Regions from separate parts of the Bacillus sp. C-3-6 genome, predicted to be linked through region 2. Evidence: a T-box and tRNA genes for the amino acid it is inferred to sense, from the RefSeq annotation. Region 2 holds a T-box; the other holds one or more tRNA genes.
What was found. A T-box is a leader RNA that pairs with one kind of tRNA and senses whether it is charged. The one in region 2 lies ahead of serS (serine--tRNA ligase), so its partner is inferred to be a tRNA-Ser.
Positions count from the first base shown of each region.

Region 1 (6,014 bases), 750 kb from region 2:
TGTATGCCACGCAATATACCTCTTATAATTGAATACGCAGCCTTTTTAGGTTTAATCTGTTGTTTAATCATTTACAATACAAACATTGTATTTTTATCTATTATTATTGCTTTTGTTGCATTAGAAATTATGATGGAATCATTTCAAGTGCAACTAAAACAAAAAATTGCCCATATTTATAACGCTATATTTCTTTTGAGTGCTCTCATAACAAATATAATTAGTAATGGCTTTTATTTATCTACTGTATTTCCAGTATTCTTTATGGCTGTTTTATTATTTGTAGCTAGATATATTAATGTCCCTTATAACCAAAAACAAAAACAAAAACAAGAACAAGAAGCTTAGAAAGAGGAGACACTGTGTACCAATCTTTCAAAGATGCTCCAATAAAATACATATTGCATTTGTATAAGAAAGCCAATACTTTTTTTGGTATACAAGGAAGTTATACTGCACAACTTCTCCTATATGGAATGTTGTTTCTTGTTTTAATCACTTTCTCCTTGTTTTACTAACAAAAAAGGATCTCACATAAACTGGAGATCCTTTTTAATTTATATTAATTTTTCATATCGAAAATATTGTTTATCCACAAGCATATTTTTCATAAATAAAGCTCAGATTATATTTTTTCTCTAAGCTCATTCGTTGTTCGTCATCGCACCAATAGAAAAGAATATCATGAATCGTTGCGTAACGCTTATTTTTAAGAAATAGCCTAAAGAATGATGGTAAACAATCATGTAATTGTATAAATATATAATTGCGTAGTGTTTCTTCTTTATATTCAATGCCCTTACAAATATACAGTAATTCTTCACAATAATATGCATGCTGTGGAACTTGTATCATCTCGAAAAATGGCACATAAGATAGTAGCTTTCCAATAAAATGACCGTATCGATCCATTACTCCTATCGTCATATGCTCCATCATTTCTTTCATTACATATAAATAATCATCTACATGTGTTGTCTTTAATGGGTCTAAGCGATCGGAAATTTGAGATAATACAGCTCTTTGACATGCTAAAACTGCCTGACTAGGTCCATAATATGATAGGAAATCTGTACACTTACGATATTTCCGTAATAAATCATGTGTATATAAATCATATACGAAAGTATTACAATACATTGCTAAACTCATCATATCACTATTTAATTGCTCTTTTGATAATGATTTCGCTCTCTTACACATATAAAAGAATGTAAATTCCAATACTTCTTTATGAGATAATAAATGTTTACAATCGGTTATACATTTCTCATTAAATTTAACTCTATCCCAAATTTCAATATCCCTATCTGTCAATTCACCTATACGATATTTAATAATTAAATAGTTTAAAGCAACTGATTGCGTCAAAAGATCCCATGTTTCATATTCCAATGAAGTATGAACAAACTCAGCTAATCCTTGTGCTATCATAAAAGCATTTGCCTCTTCATACCAACCAATCTCTTGGCATAAGCGAAGAATACGCACTAAAGTTGGAATTTCATCTTTATGAAACTGCGGTAAATTCTTTACTTTATTCATGCCATATACGATAAATGCCGCTAAATTTTCTTCTTTATAAAATTCTTTCTCTTTCCATACTAATATAGTTCGTTCTTTCCCCTCACCTTTTGGGTGACAAGGTACAAGCAAAGAAAATAATTCAGCGAAATTATTTGGTTCTATATATGTATCTGTAACCAAATTCCAATTTGGATCGCCCTGTACAGCCTTCATATAATTCCCCTTCCCTTTTCATCTATGTAGGAAATATTAATTTATTATCGTACCACTAAAAATTAATATTGTTATATTCAAAATCCCTCATAATACTTATATCTATCAGTATATCATCTTTTCTCTTATTAAAAATGAAGAATAACAAATTTAAAAAAACTGTGGAAATTATTAACCATATCCTTATTATATAATGTCTCAGATACATCACGCTAACATATTAGTTTAATCCATATATACTAGAATAATGCATCTGAACTTTATATATAATTTAGCTCTTTATAAGTGACCATTAAAATCTCGGTTAATTAAAGTTTCAATTTACTCTGTACGCTCTGAGATTTCGCTCAAGGCAAATCCAGCTTGATCATCTGCCGATTCCCTTATAGCTAAATCTCCTAGTGCTAACATGCCAATAAGCTGACCACTATCAACTACTGGTAACCGTCTAATTTGATACTGTGCCATTAGCTCTGTAGCTTTTTCAATAGAATCATTTGGAGAAACTGAGATAATATTTGTTGTCATTACATTTGTAATTTTATTAGATCCAGGATGTTTTTCAGCAATCCCTCGAACAACTAAATCTCGATCAGTAACAAGCCCAACAACCTGCTCATTTTCAACAACAGGAATTAACCCAACCGATTCTTCCTTCATTTTTACAGCTGCCTCATATACATTGTCTAGCGGTGTACAATGTACAATATGGGTACTCATTAAGTCTCTAACTCGTGTCATTATTTATTTCCTCCTTTTTATACATACCATAGCTTTTCCAAAATTCCTTTATTTATTTCTGGAAAGTAAAATGATAAAAAGGATCAACAAAATAAAAAAGAGCCAGCATAATGCTGACTCTTTTTTGTATGACCCGTACGGGATTCGAACCCGTGTTACCGCCGTGAAAGGGCGGTGTCTTAACCACTTGACCAACGGGCCATGGCTCCGCAGGTAGGACTCGAACCTACGACCGATCGGTTAACAGCCGATAGCTCTACCACTGAGCTACTGCGGAATAATATATGGTGGGCCTAAATGGACTCGAACCATCGACCTCACGCTTATCAGGCGTGCGCTCTAACCAGCTGAGCTATAGGCCCATATACTTTACAGGGGCAGTAGGAATCGAACCCACACTGGAGGTTTTGGAGACCTCAGTTCTACCTTTAAACTATGCCCCTAAATGATGCCGGCTAGAGGACTTGAACCCCCAACCTACTGATTACAAGTCAGTTGCTCTACCAATTGAGCTAAGCCGGCATAAAAAAATGGTGGCTCGGGACGGAATCGAACCGCCGACACGAGGATTTTCAGTCCTCTGCTCTACCGACTGAGCTACCGAGCCAACATAAATGGCGGTCCCGACCGGGGTCGAACCGGCGATCTCCTGCGTGACAGGCAGGCATGTTAACCACTACACCACGGGACCATTTGGTTGCGGGGACAGGATTTGAACCTGCGACCTTCGGGTTATGAGCCCGACGAGCTACCGTGCTGCTCCACCCCGCGACAATATTAAATTAAAAAATGGAGGAGGTAGAGGGATTCGAACCCCCGCGCGACTCTCGCCGCCTGTCGGTTTTCAAGACCGATCCCTTCAGCCGAACTTGGGTATACCTCCATGAAGGAAAAAAATAAATATTTTATTATTATATGTCTAAACCATTTTTAAAAATGGAGGAGGTAGAGGGATTCGAACCCCCGCGCGATTCTCACCGCCTGTCGGTTTTCAAGACCGATCCCTTCAGCCGAACTTGGGTATACCTCCGAGACATATATTAAATAAAGTGGAGCCTAGCGGGATCGAACCGCTGACCTCCTGCGTGCAAGGCAGGCGCTCTCCCAGCTGAGCTAAGGCCCCATGTTTTTTTGAATATCGGGAAGACAGGATTTGAACCTGCGACCCCCTGGTCCCAAACCAGGTGCTCTACCAAGCTGAGCCACTTCCCGTTAATAAAAGCGCGCCCGAGAGGAGTCGAACCCCTAACCTCTTGATCCGTAGTCAAACGCTCTATCCAATTGAGCTACGGGCGCATATGGTGCCGAGGGCGGGGGTCGAACCCGCACGGTGGTCACCCACCGCAGGATTTTAAGTCCTGTGCGTCTGCCTGTTCCGCCACCCCGGCATGTCATATTGAAAATTGGAGCGGAAGACGGGATTCGAACCCGCGACCCCAACCTTGGCAAGGTTGTATTCTACCACTGAACTACTTCCGCAAGACATGTATGAGTTATTTTATTAAAAGTGCGGGTGAAGGGAGTCGAACCCCCACGCCAAAGGCGCTAGATCCTAAGTCTAGTGCGTCTGCCAATTCCGCCACACCCGCATGTTTTATTAAAAATGGTGAGCCATGAAGGATTCGAACCTTCGACCCTCTGATTAAAAGTCAGATGCTCTACCAACTGAGCTAATGGCTCTTAATGGCTGGGCTAGCTGGATTCGAACCAGCGCATGACGGAGTCAAAGTCCGTTGCCTTACCGCTTGGCTATAGCCCATTAATTAAGAATGGTGGAGGGGGGCAGATTCGAACTGCCGAACCCGAAGGAGCGGATTTACAGTCCGCCGCGTTTAGCCACTTCGCTACCCCTCCGACATATATGGTGGAGGATGACGGGATCGAACCGCCGACCCCCTGCTTGTAAGGCAGGTGCTCTCCCAGCTGAGCTAATCCTCCATTTTGCCTGGCAACGTCCTACTCTCACAGGGACAAGGTCCCAACTACCATCGGCGCTAGAGAGCTTAACTTCCGTGTTCGGTATGGGAACGGGTGTGACCTCTCTGCCATCATTACCAGACTGTATTCATTTAAGACAAGAATCATTTTAACTCATTTGCTTTTAAAAGTCAACAAGTTTTTTATATTCTTTCAAAACTAGATAACATTGCTTCATATTATATGGTTAAGTCCTCGATCTATTAGTATTCGTCAGCTCCACATGTCACCATGCTTCCACCTCGAACCTATCAACCTGATCATCTTTCAGGGATCTTACTAGCTTACGCTATGGGAAATCTCATCTTGAGGGGGGCTTCATGCTTAGATGCTTTCAGCACTTATCCCTTCCGCACATAGCTACCCAGCTATGCCCTTGGCAGAACAACTGGTACACCAGCGGTGCGTCCATCCCGGTCCTCTCGTACTAAGGACAGCTCCTCTCAAATTTCCTACGCCCACGACGGATAGGGACCGAACTGTCTCACGACGTTCTGAACCCAGCTCGCGTACCGCTTTAATGGGCGAACAGCCCAACCCTTGGGACCGACTACAGCCCCAGGATGCGATGAGCCGACATCGAGGTGCCAAACCTCCCCGTCGATGTGGACTCTTGGGGGAGATAAGCCTGTTATCCCCGGGGTAGCTTTTATCCGTTGAGCGATGGCCCTTCCATGCGGAACCACCGGATCACTAAGCCCGACTTTCGTCCCTGCTCGACTTGTAGGTCTCGCAGTCAAGCTCCCTTATGCCTTTGCACTCTACGAATGATTTCCAACCATTCTGAGGGAACCTTTGGGCGCCTCCGTTACACTTTAGGAGGCGACCGCCCCAGTCAAACTGCCCACCTGACACTGTCTCCCGGGTCGATAAGACCCGTAGGTTAGAATTTCAATACAGTCAGGGCGGTATCCCACCAGCGCCTCCACCGAAGCTAGCGCTCCGGTTTCAATGGCTCCCGCCTATCCTGTACAAACTGTACCAAAATTCAATATCAGGCTACAGTAAAGCTCCACGGGGTCTTTCCGTCCTGTCGCGGGTAACCTGCATCTTCACAGGTACTATAATTTCACCGAGTCTCTGGTTGAGACAGTGCCCAAATCGTTACACCTTTCGTGCGGGTCGGAACTTACCCGACAAGGAATTTCGCTACCTTAGGACCGTTATAGTTACGGCCGCCGTTTACTGGGGCTTCAGTTCAGAGCTTCGCTTACGCTAACCCCTCTCCTTAACCTTCCAGCACCGGGCAGGTGTCACCCCCTATACTTCGCCTTACGGCTTCGCAGAGAGCTGTGTTTTTGCTAAACAGTCGCTTGGGCCTATTCACTGCGGCTTTCCGTTAAGAAAGCACCCCTTCTCCCGAAGTTACGGGGTCATTTTGCCGAGTTCCTTAACCAGAGTTCTCTCGCACACCTTAGGATTCTCTCCTCGCCTACCTGTGTCGGTTTGCGGTACAGGCACCTTTTATCTCGCTAGAAGCTTTTCTTGGCAGCGGGGAATCAAAGACTTCGCTCCATAAGGAGCTTCCCCATCACAGCTCAGCCTTCACGATAAGC
Region 1 covers NZ_CM137247.1:765,202-771,215, reverse strand. The annotation lists gene ACW0JX_RS03910 (hypothetical protein) at 4-348, shown strand; gene ACW0JX_RS03905 (DUF3965 domain-containing protein) at 589-1,740, opposite strand; gene ACW0JX_RS03900 (CBS domain-containing protein) at 2,062-2,481, opposite strand; tRNA gene ACW0JX_RS03895 (tRNA-Glu) at 2,611-2,682, opposite strand; tRNA gene ACW0JX_RS03890 (tRNA-Asn) at 2,684-2,758, opposite strand; tRNA gene ACW0JX_RS03885 (tRNA-Ile) at 2,767-2,843, opposite strand; tRNA gene ACW0JX_RS03880 (tRNA-Trp) at 2,854-2,924, opposite strand; tRNA gene ACW0JX_RS03875 (tRNA-Thr) at 2,931-3,003, opposite strand; tRNA gene ACW0JX_RS03870 (tRNA-Phe) at 3,013-3,088, opposite strand; tRNA gene ACW0JX_RS03865 (tRNA-Asp) at 3,097-3,172, opposite strand; tRNA gene ACW0JX_RS03860 (tRNA-Met) at 3,176-3,252, opposite strand; tRNA gene ACW0JX_RS03855 (tRNA-Ser) at 3,272-3,364, opposite strand; tRNA gene ACW0JX_RS03850 (tRNA-Ser) at 3,419-3,511, opposite strand; tRNA gene ACW0JX_RS03845 (tRNA-Ala) at 3,532-3,604, opposite strand; tRNA gene ACW0JX_RS03840 (tRNA-Pro) at 3,620-3,693, opposite strand; tRNA gene ACW0JX_RS03835 (tRNA-Arg) at 3,704-3,777, opposite strand; tRNA gene ACW0JX_RS03830 (tRNA-Leu) at 3,781-3,869, opposite strand; tRNA gene ACW0JX_RS03825 (tRNA-Gly) at 3,886-3,960, opposite strand; tRNA gene ACW0JX_RS03820 (tRNA-Leu) at 3,990-4,070, opposite strand; tRNA gene ACW0JX_RS03815 (tRNA-Lys) at 4,086-4,161, opposite strand; tRNA gene ACW0JX_RS03810 (tRNA-Gln) at 4,166-4,240, opposite strand; tRNA gene ACW0JX_RS03805 (tRNA-Tyr) at 4,252-4,335, opposite strand; tRNA gene ACW0JX_RS03800 (tRNA-Val) at 4,344-4,419, opposite strand; rRNA gene rrf (5S ribosomal RNA) at 4,425-4,540, opposite strand; rRNA gene ACW0JX_RS03790 (23S ribosomal RNA) at 4,642-6,014, opposite strand, start outside.
Region 1: it encodes a tRNA-Ser, which carries the amino acid that the T-box ahead of serS (serine--tRNA ligase) is inferred to sense. The anticodon was not compared.

Region 2 (6,014 bases):
CTACAAGTGTACTTTTTAGCAGAACGATTTAAGGAACAAAAAAGAATTTTTGAATACGGTGGCGGTTTTGTTCAAGATCGTTCTATTTACGAAGACACTGGAATTTTCGCAAAGATGCATCATGAAAAAGGTACGATGACGGAAACTGATTATGAAACATACAAAGGGTTATTTGACGCTATGGTCATGACTCCTTACTTCCCTCATCCAGACTTATTAATTTACTTAGAAGGTTCTTTCGATGATATTGTCGATCGTATTCAAGAACGCGGACGCCCAATGGAACAACAAACGCCAATTGAGTACTGGAAAGAAATGCATGGACGTTATGAAAACTGGATTAACAACTTTAATTCATGCCCTGTATTACGCTTAAATATTAATGAGTACGATATTTTAAAAGATGGGGATTCAATCGAACCAATCATTAAAAAAATTGGCCATTTTTTAAAACAAACACGTAAACTTGTAAAATAAAAAACCCGTGCATATGCACGGGTTTTCCTATTAAATTACTTCTTCTTTGTTGGAGCAATAATTTCACTCTCAGGTTTTCCTGCGTTAATACGCTGACGAACAGTACTTGTACTAATATCGTATGCTTCAGCAATCTCTTTAACAGTCATTTCTTTCCCATTAATTACTGCCGTTAATACTTTACCTGTACGTTTTGGAGCCGCTTCTTTCTTTACAGCTGCTTTTTTAACTTGTTTTGGCACCTCTACTTTATTCGTAGCTGGTTTTACATCACAAGTACAACCACAAAGTTTACGGAATGTATCATCACTAATAATGCGTGATACGTTTGCACCACTGTTTAAAATTCTATTGTTCTTACAGACAGGACATTGTACATAATATAAAGTTTTTCCATCTAAAGGAAACGTTTGTATAATAAGATCCATGTTGACTCCTTTCATATCTATGAAGATAATCATCGGAATATGAGTGTGTAATAAGGACAAAATTACCTTACACCATACTTTATGATTGGTTTTAAAATAAAAACTCGTTACGTGTTGGTAACGAGTTCTCCAATCTCCACTTATATGCGCTGTTGTCAATTATATCTGGAGGAGGTAGAGGGATTCGAACCCCCGCGCGACTCTCGCCACCTGTCGGTTTTCAAGACCGATCCCTTCAGCCAGACTTGGGTATACCTCCATATTGACATCAAATATAATATCAAAAGAAAAACAGTTAGTCAACCCTACTAAAATAAATTATGAGGAAAGGAAAATTTTACTTTCCCCTTCCTACATTACAGTACTGACAACGCTCATAATTACCAATCACTCATACCGATGAATGTTTAAATTTACTTAATAACTGTTTTTCCTCCCATATAAGGGCGAAGAACTTCTGGAATTATAATTGTACCATCTTCTTGTTGGTAGTTCTCTAAAATAGCTGCAACCGTACGTCCAATTGCAAGACCAGATCCATTTAATGTATGGACATGTTCTGGTTTTCCATTTGGCTCACGGCGGAAACGGATATTTGCACGTCTCGCTTGGAAAGCTTCAAAATTACTACAAGAAGAAATTTCACGATATGTGCCATAGCTTGGAATCCATACTTCAATATCGTATTTCTTCGCTGCTGTAAATCCTAAATCGCCTGTGCACATGCTCATAACGCGATATGGCAACTCTAATAATTGTAACACGCGTTCTGCATCATTTGTTAATTTTTCTAACTCTTCATAAGAATCTTCTGGTTTTACGAACTTCACAAGCTCTACTTTATTGAACTGATGCTGGCGAATTAAACCGCGTGTATCGCGACCAGCTGAACCTGCTTCAGAGCGGAAGCAAGAGCTAAATGCAGCATATCTTATAGGCAATTGCTCTTTATTTAAAATCTCATCACGATGCATATTCGTTACAGGTACTTCAGCTGTTGGAATTAAGAAATAATCTTCACTTTCAATACGGAATGCATCTTCTTCAAACTTTGGAAGTTGTCCTGTTCCTGTCATACTTGCACGGTTTACCATATATGGAGGTAATACTTCTTCATATCCATGCTCATCAGTATGAAGATCAAGCATAAAGCTAATTAAAGCACGCTCTAATCTTGCACCAGCACCTTTGTAAAATACGAAGCGGCTTCCTGTTACTTTCCCAGCGCGTTCAAAATCTAAAATTCCTAAATCAGTAGCAAGATCCCAATGTGGTTTTGGTTCAAAAGTAAATTCTTTTACTTCTCCCCAAGTACGCGCTACTACATTATCATCCTCTGTTTCACCGACTGGAGCAGACTCATGAGGGATATTTGGAATAGATAACATTAATCTTTCTAAGTCTTCTTCAACTGTGCGAAGTTCGTTATCAAAATCCTTTACTTTTTCTCCAACCTCACGCATTTCTAAAATTAGAGCTTCTGCATCTTTCTTTTCGCGCTTTAATACAGAGATTTGTTGAGACACTTCATTACGTTTACTTTTTAATTCTTCTGTCTGAACAAGTAGTTCTCTTCTTCTCGTATCAAGTTCTTCAAAACGTCCGAAATCAGTTAGATCTTCACCTCTATGCTGTAATTTCGCTTTTACTTCTTCAAAGTTTGTACGTAAAAATTTAATATCAAGCATTATATACTCCTCCTTTTATTTTATAAAACACAAAAAACTCCCGTCCCTATATAAAGGGACGGGAGTTAACCCGCGTTGCCACCCTAGTTGAAAGCATTACCGCTTTCCTCTCAAGTAGAAATAACGGCTCTTCACCGGGAATGCTTACTAATCCAAAAGATGTTCCACATTCCATTCCAGGATGGATTCACAAACTGTTTCTATCGATTTCCACCAACCATCGACTCTCTATAAGAAACAACATTTGTTACTATTTCCTATCAACACGCTTATTTTATAAAATTGTTACCATCAATTTACTATAATCTTATACAAGTTGCAAGTTACTTATACAACTTTTTTCATTTTCGCTTCTTTTACCATTTCAACAAAGTATGCTGTTACACGATGATCATCTGTTAATTCTGGATGGAATGAAGCAGCTAAAAACTGATCTTGTCTTACCGCTACCATTCGGTCACCATGCTTAGAAAGCACTTCAACATTATCAGCTACTTCTACAACATACGGCGCACGGATAAATACACCAACGAAGTCTTCACCCACGCCTTCAATTGAAAGCGCAGCTTCAAAACTATCCTTTTGGCGTCCGAACGCATTGCGCTCAACTGTAATATCCATAGCACCAATATGTGCTTCTTCATAGCCAATAAGTGTTTTCGCAAGAAGAATCATCCCTGCACATGTACCAAACATTGGTTTACCAGACTTTGCAAATGTGCGAAGTGGTTCCATGAAAGCATACTTATCAATAAGACGGCGCATTGTTGTACTTTCACCGCCTGGTAAAATAAGACCATCAATCTCTTCAAGTTGCTCTATACGCTTTACAACAACAGCTTCTGCACCACTTGCTTCAACTGATTTTACATGTTCACGAACTGCACCTTGAAGACCTAGTACACCGATTTTCACCATTTTAAAGTTCTCCTTTAATTACCATCCACGCTCTTGCATGCGTTGTTCTGGTAATAACGTTGAAATTTCGATACCCTTCATTGCATTACCTAATCCTTTAGAAAGACTTGCAATTAGTTCGTAATCTTCATAATGAGTCGTTGCTTCAACAATTGCACGTGCAAATCTCTCTGGGTTTTCTGATTTGAAGATACCAGATCCAACAAATACCCCATCAGCACCAAGTTGCATCATTAATGCAGCATCTGCTGGCGTTGCTATACCACCTGCCGCAAAGTTTACAACTGGTAAGCGACCAAGACGTTTAATTTCAAGTAATACTTCGTAAGGAGCACCAGTATTTTTTGCATATGTCATTAACTCATCTTCACGTAGACTCGCAACTTGACGGATTTCTGCATTGACTTGGCGCATATGACGCACTGCCTCTACAATGTTTCCTGTTCCTGGTTCACCTTTTGTACGAAGCATAGATGCACCTTCTGCAATACGACGTGCAGCTTCTCCGATATCACGGCAACCACATACAAATGGAACTGTGTAATCACGTTTATTTAAATGGTATACTTCATCAGCAGGAGTTAATACTTCACTCTCATCGATATAGTCTACCCCTAATGATTCTAATACACGTGCTTCTACAAGGTGACCGATACGGCATTTTGCCATAACCGGAATTGACACTGCACCCATAACTTCTTCAACGATTGTTGGGTCTGCCATACGAGAAACGCCACCTGCTGCACGAATGTCTGCTGGTACACGCTCTAATGCCATAACGGCAACTGCGCCTGCCTCTTCTGCAATTTTTGCTTGTTCAGCGTTAATTACGTCCATAATAACGCCGCCTTTTTGCATTTCTGCCATTCCACGTTTTACACGCTCTGTCCCTGTTACATTTGTCATGTACAAAAACCCCCCTAGGTGAATTGCTTTCCCCCGTTAAAGGCGAAAATTAAGAATACTCTTACATTCTACCACTAACTATCAGATGCTTGTCTACTACTTTTTCATAAAGTCGGTATGAAAAATAGGAATAAAAAAAAAAGCCCCTACCATGAGGAGCTTCTAAAACCAACCTTTTACTGTATCAACAGCACTATTCCACATACCACTAAAGAATGAACCAATTCCGCGCATAGCACGAGTAAACCAGTTTGCTTCTTCTACTTCAGATGTTGTTACAAGATCCACTTGCAACGACTTACCAGTTAAAAATCCAGGGTCGTTTGTATCTTTTGGCGTAATTACCATTTGACCAAGCGCAGCTCCCTTTTTAATAGGTGCTTCTTGTCCCTTACTTGATTCTTTTAATTCTGTTTTATAAACATCTTTACTTCCTTTTGGCACTGGAAGTGAAATAGCTTGTTTCGTTTGAACTGCTACATCTTTATCTTTCGCATTTTCTACTCTTACTGTTTCTTGTCCTTTTACTGAAGAACCTTTTTTATACATTTGTTTCACTTCAAAGTTAGCAAATCCATAATCATATAGCTTCTTTGTTTCATCAAAACGTGCTGTATGAGAACTTGTTTTAATAACTACAGAAATAAAACGCATACCGTTTCTTTCAACCGTACCAGTGAAGCAATCTCCTGCTTCTGGAGTTGAGCCTGTTTTCAGACCATCTACGCCATCATATTCTTTAACTAAGCCCTTTAACATCCAGTTCCAGTTTGACATTGCAAACTTCTCTTTTTCTGGACGGAATTCTTTTTTAGGAATTTTTGCTGTATCTAACACTTTTGGATAATCTTTAATTAAATGTTGTGCTAAAGTTGCAACATCCTTTGCAGACATTTTATTTTCTTCATCTGCTGTTGTTCCTTCAGGGTGCATTCCCTTTAAATCTTTATTCGTTAAACCTGTAGAATTGACAAATTTATAATTTTTCAACCCTAGTTCTTTCGATTTATCATTCATCATTTTTACGAAATCTACTTCTTTACCTGCAATTGCTTCTGCTAATGCAATTGTTGCACCATTTGCAGAAAAGATTGCCATTGCCTCATATAACTCTTTTACTGTATAAGAGCCACCATTTTCTAATGCAACATTTGATAATGAAGCATCTTGTGAAACCTTATATGCATATTCAGAAACCTTAATTTTCTGGTCCCACTTAAGTTTTCCTTTATCCACTGCTTCGTGAACTAAATATTCACTCATCATCTTTGTCATACTAGCAATGGATAATAATTCATCTGCATTCTTTTGATATAAAATTTTCCCAGAATTCGCTTCTACTAAAATTGCCGCGCCTGCTTCAATGTTTAAAGCGGCTCCTGTTTCAGCTGATGCATTGCTATATGGCATAAAAATGCTACAAGCTAGTGTAAGCACTGTTACCAAAGCAATGAATCTTTTGCAAAACATACCTTTCACTTTTGCTACCCCCAATATCTATGTACTCACATAACCGTTATTCTAACATAATCAAAAAAAAATAGACAGAGATATCAAATCTCTGTCTATTTGTATATAAGACATTATAATGAGTAGT
Region 2 covers NZ_CM137247.1:16,579-22,592, reverse strand. The annotation lists gene ACW0JX_RS00100 (deoxynucleoside kinase) at 1-477, shown strand, start outside; gene ACW0JX_RS00095 (DUF3797 domain-containing protein) at 513-905, opposite strand; tRNA gene ACW0JX_RS00090 (tRNA-Ser) at 1,072-1,164, opposite strand; gene serS (serine--tRNA ligase) at 1,319-2,593, opposite strand; T-box leader at 2,645-2,866, opposite strand; gene pdxT (pyridoxal 5'-phosphate synthase glutaminase subunit PdxT) at 2,921-3,511, opposite strand; gene pdxS (pyridoxal 5'-phosphate synthase lyase subunit PdxS) at 3,530-4,417, opposite strand; gene dacA (D-alanyl-D-alanine carboxypeptidase DacA) at 4,580-5,887, opposite strand; gene guaB (IMP dehydrogenase) at 6,001-6,014, opposite strand, start outside.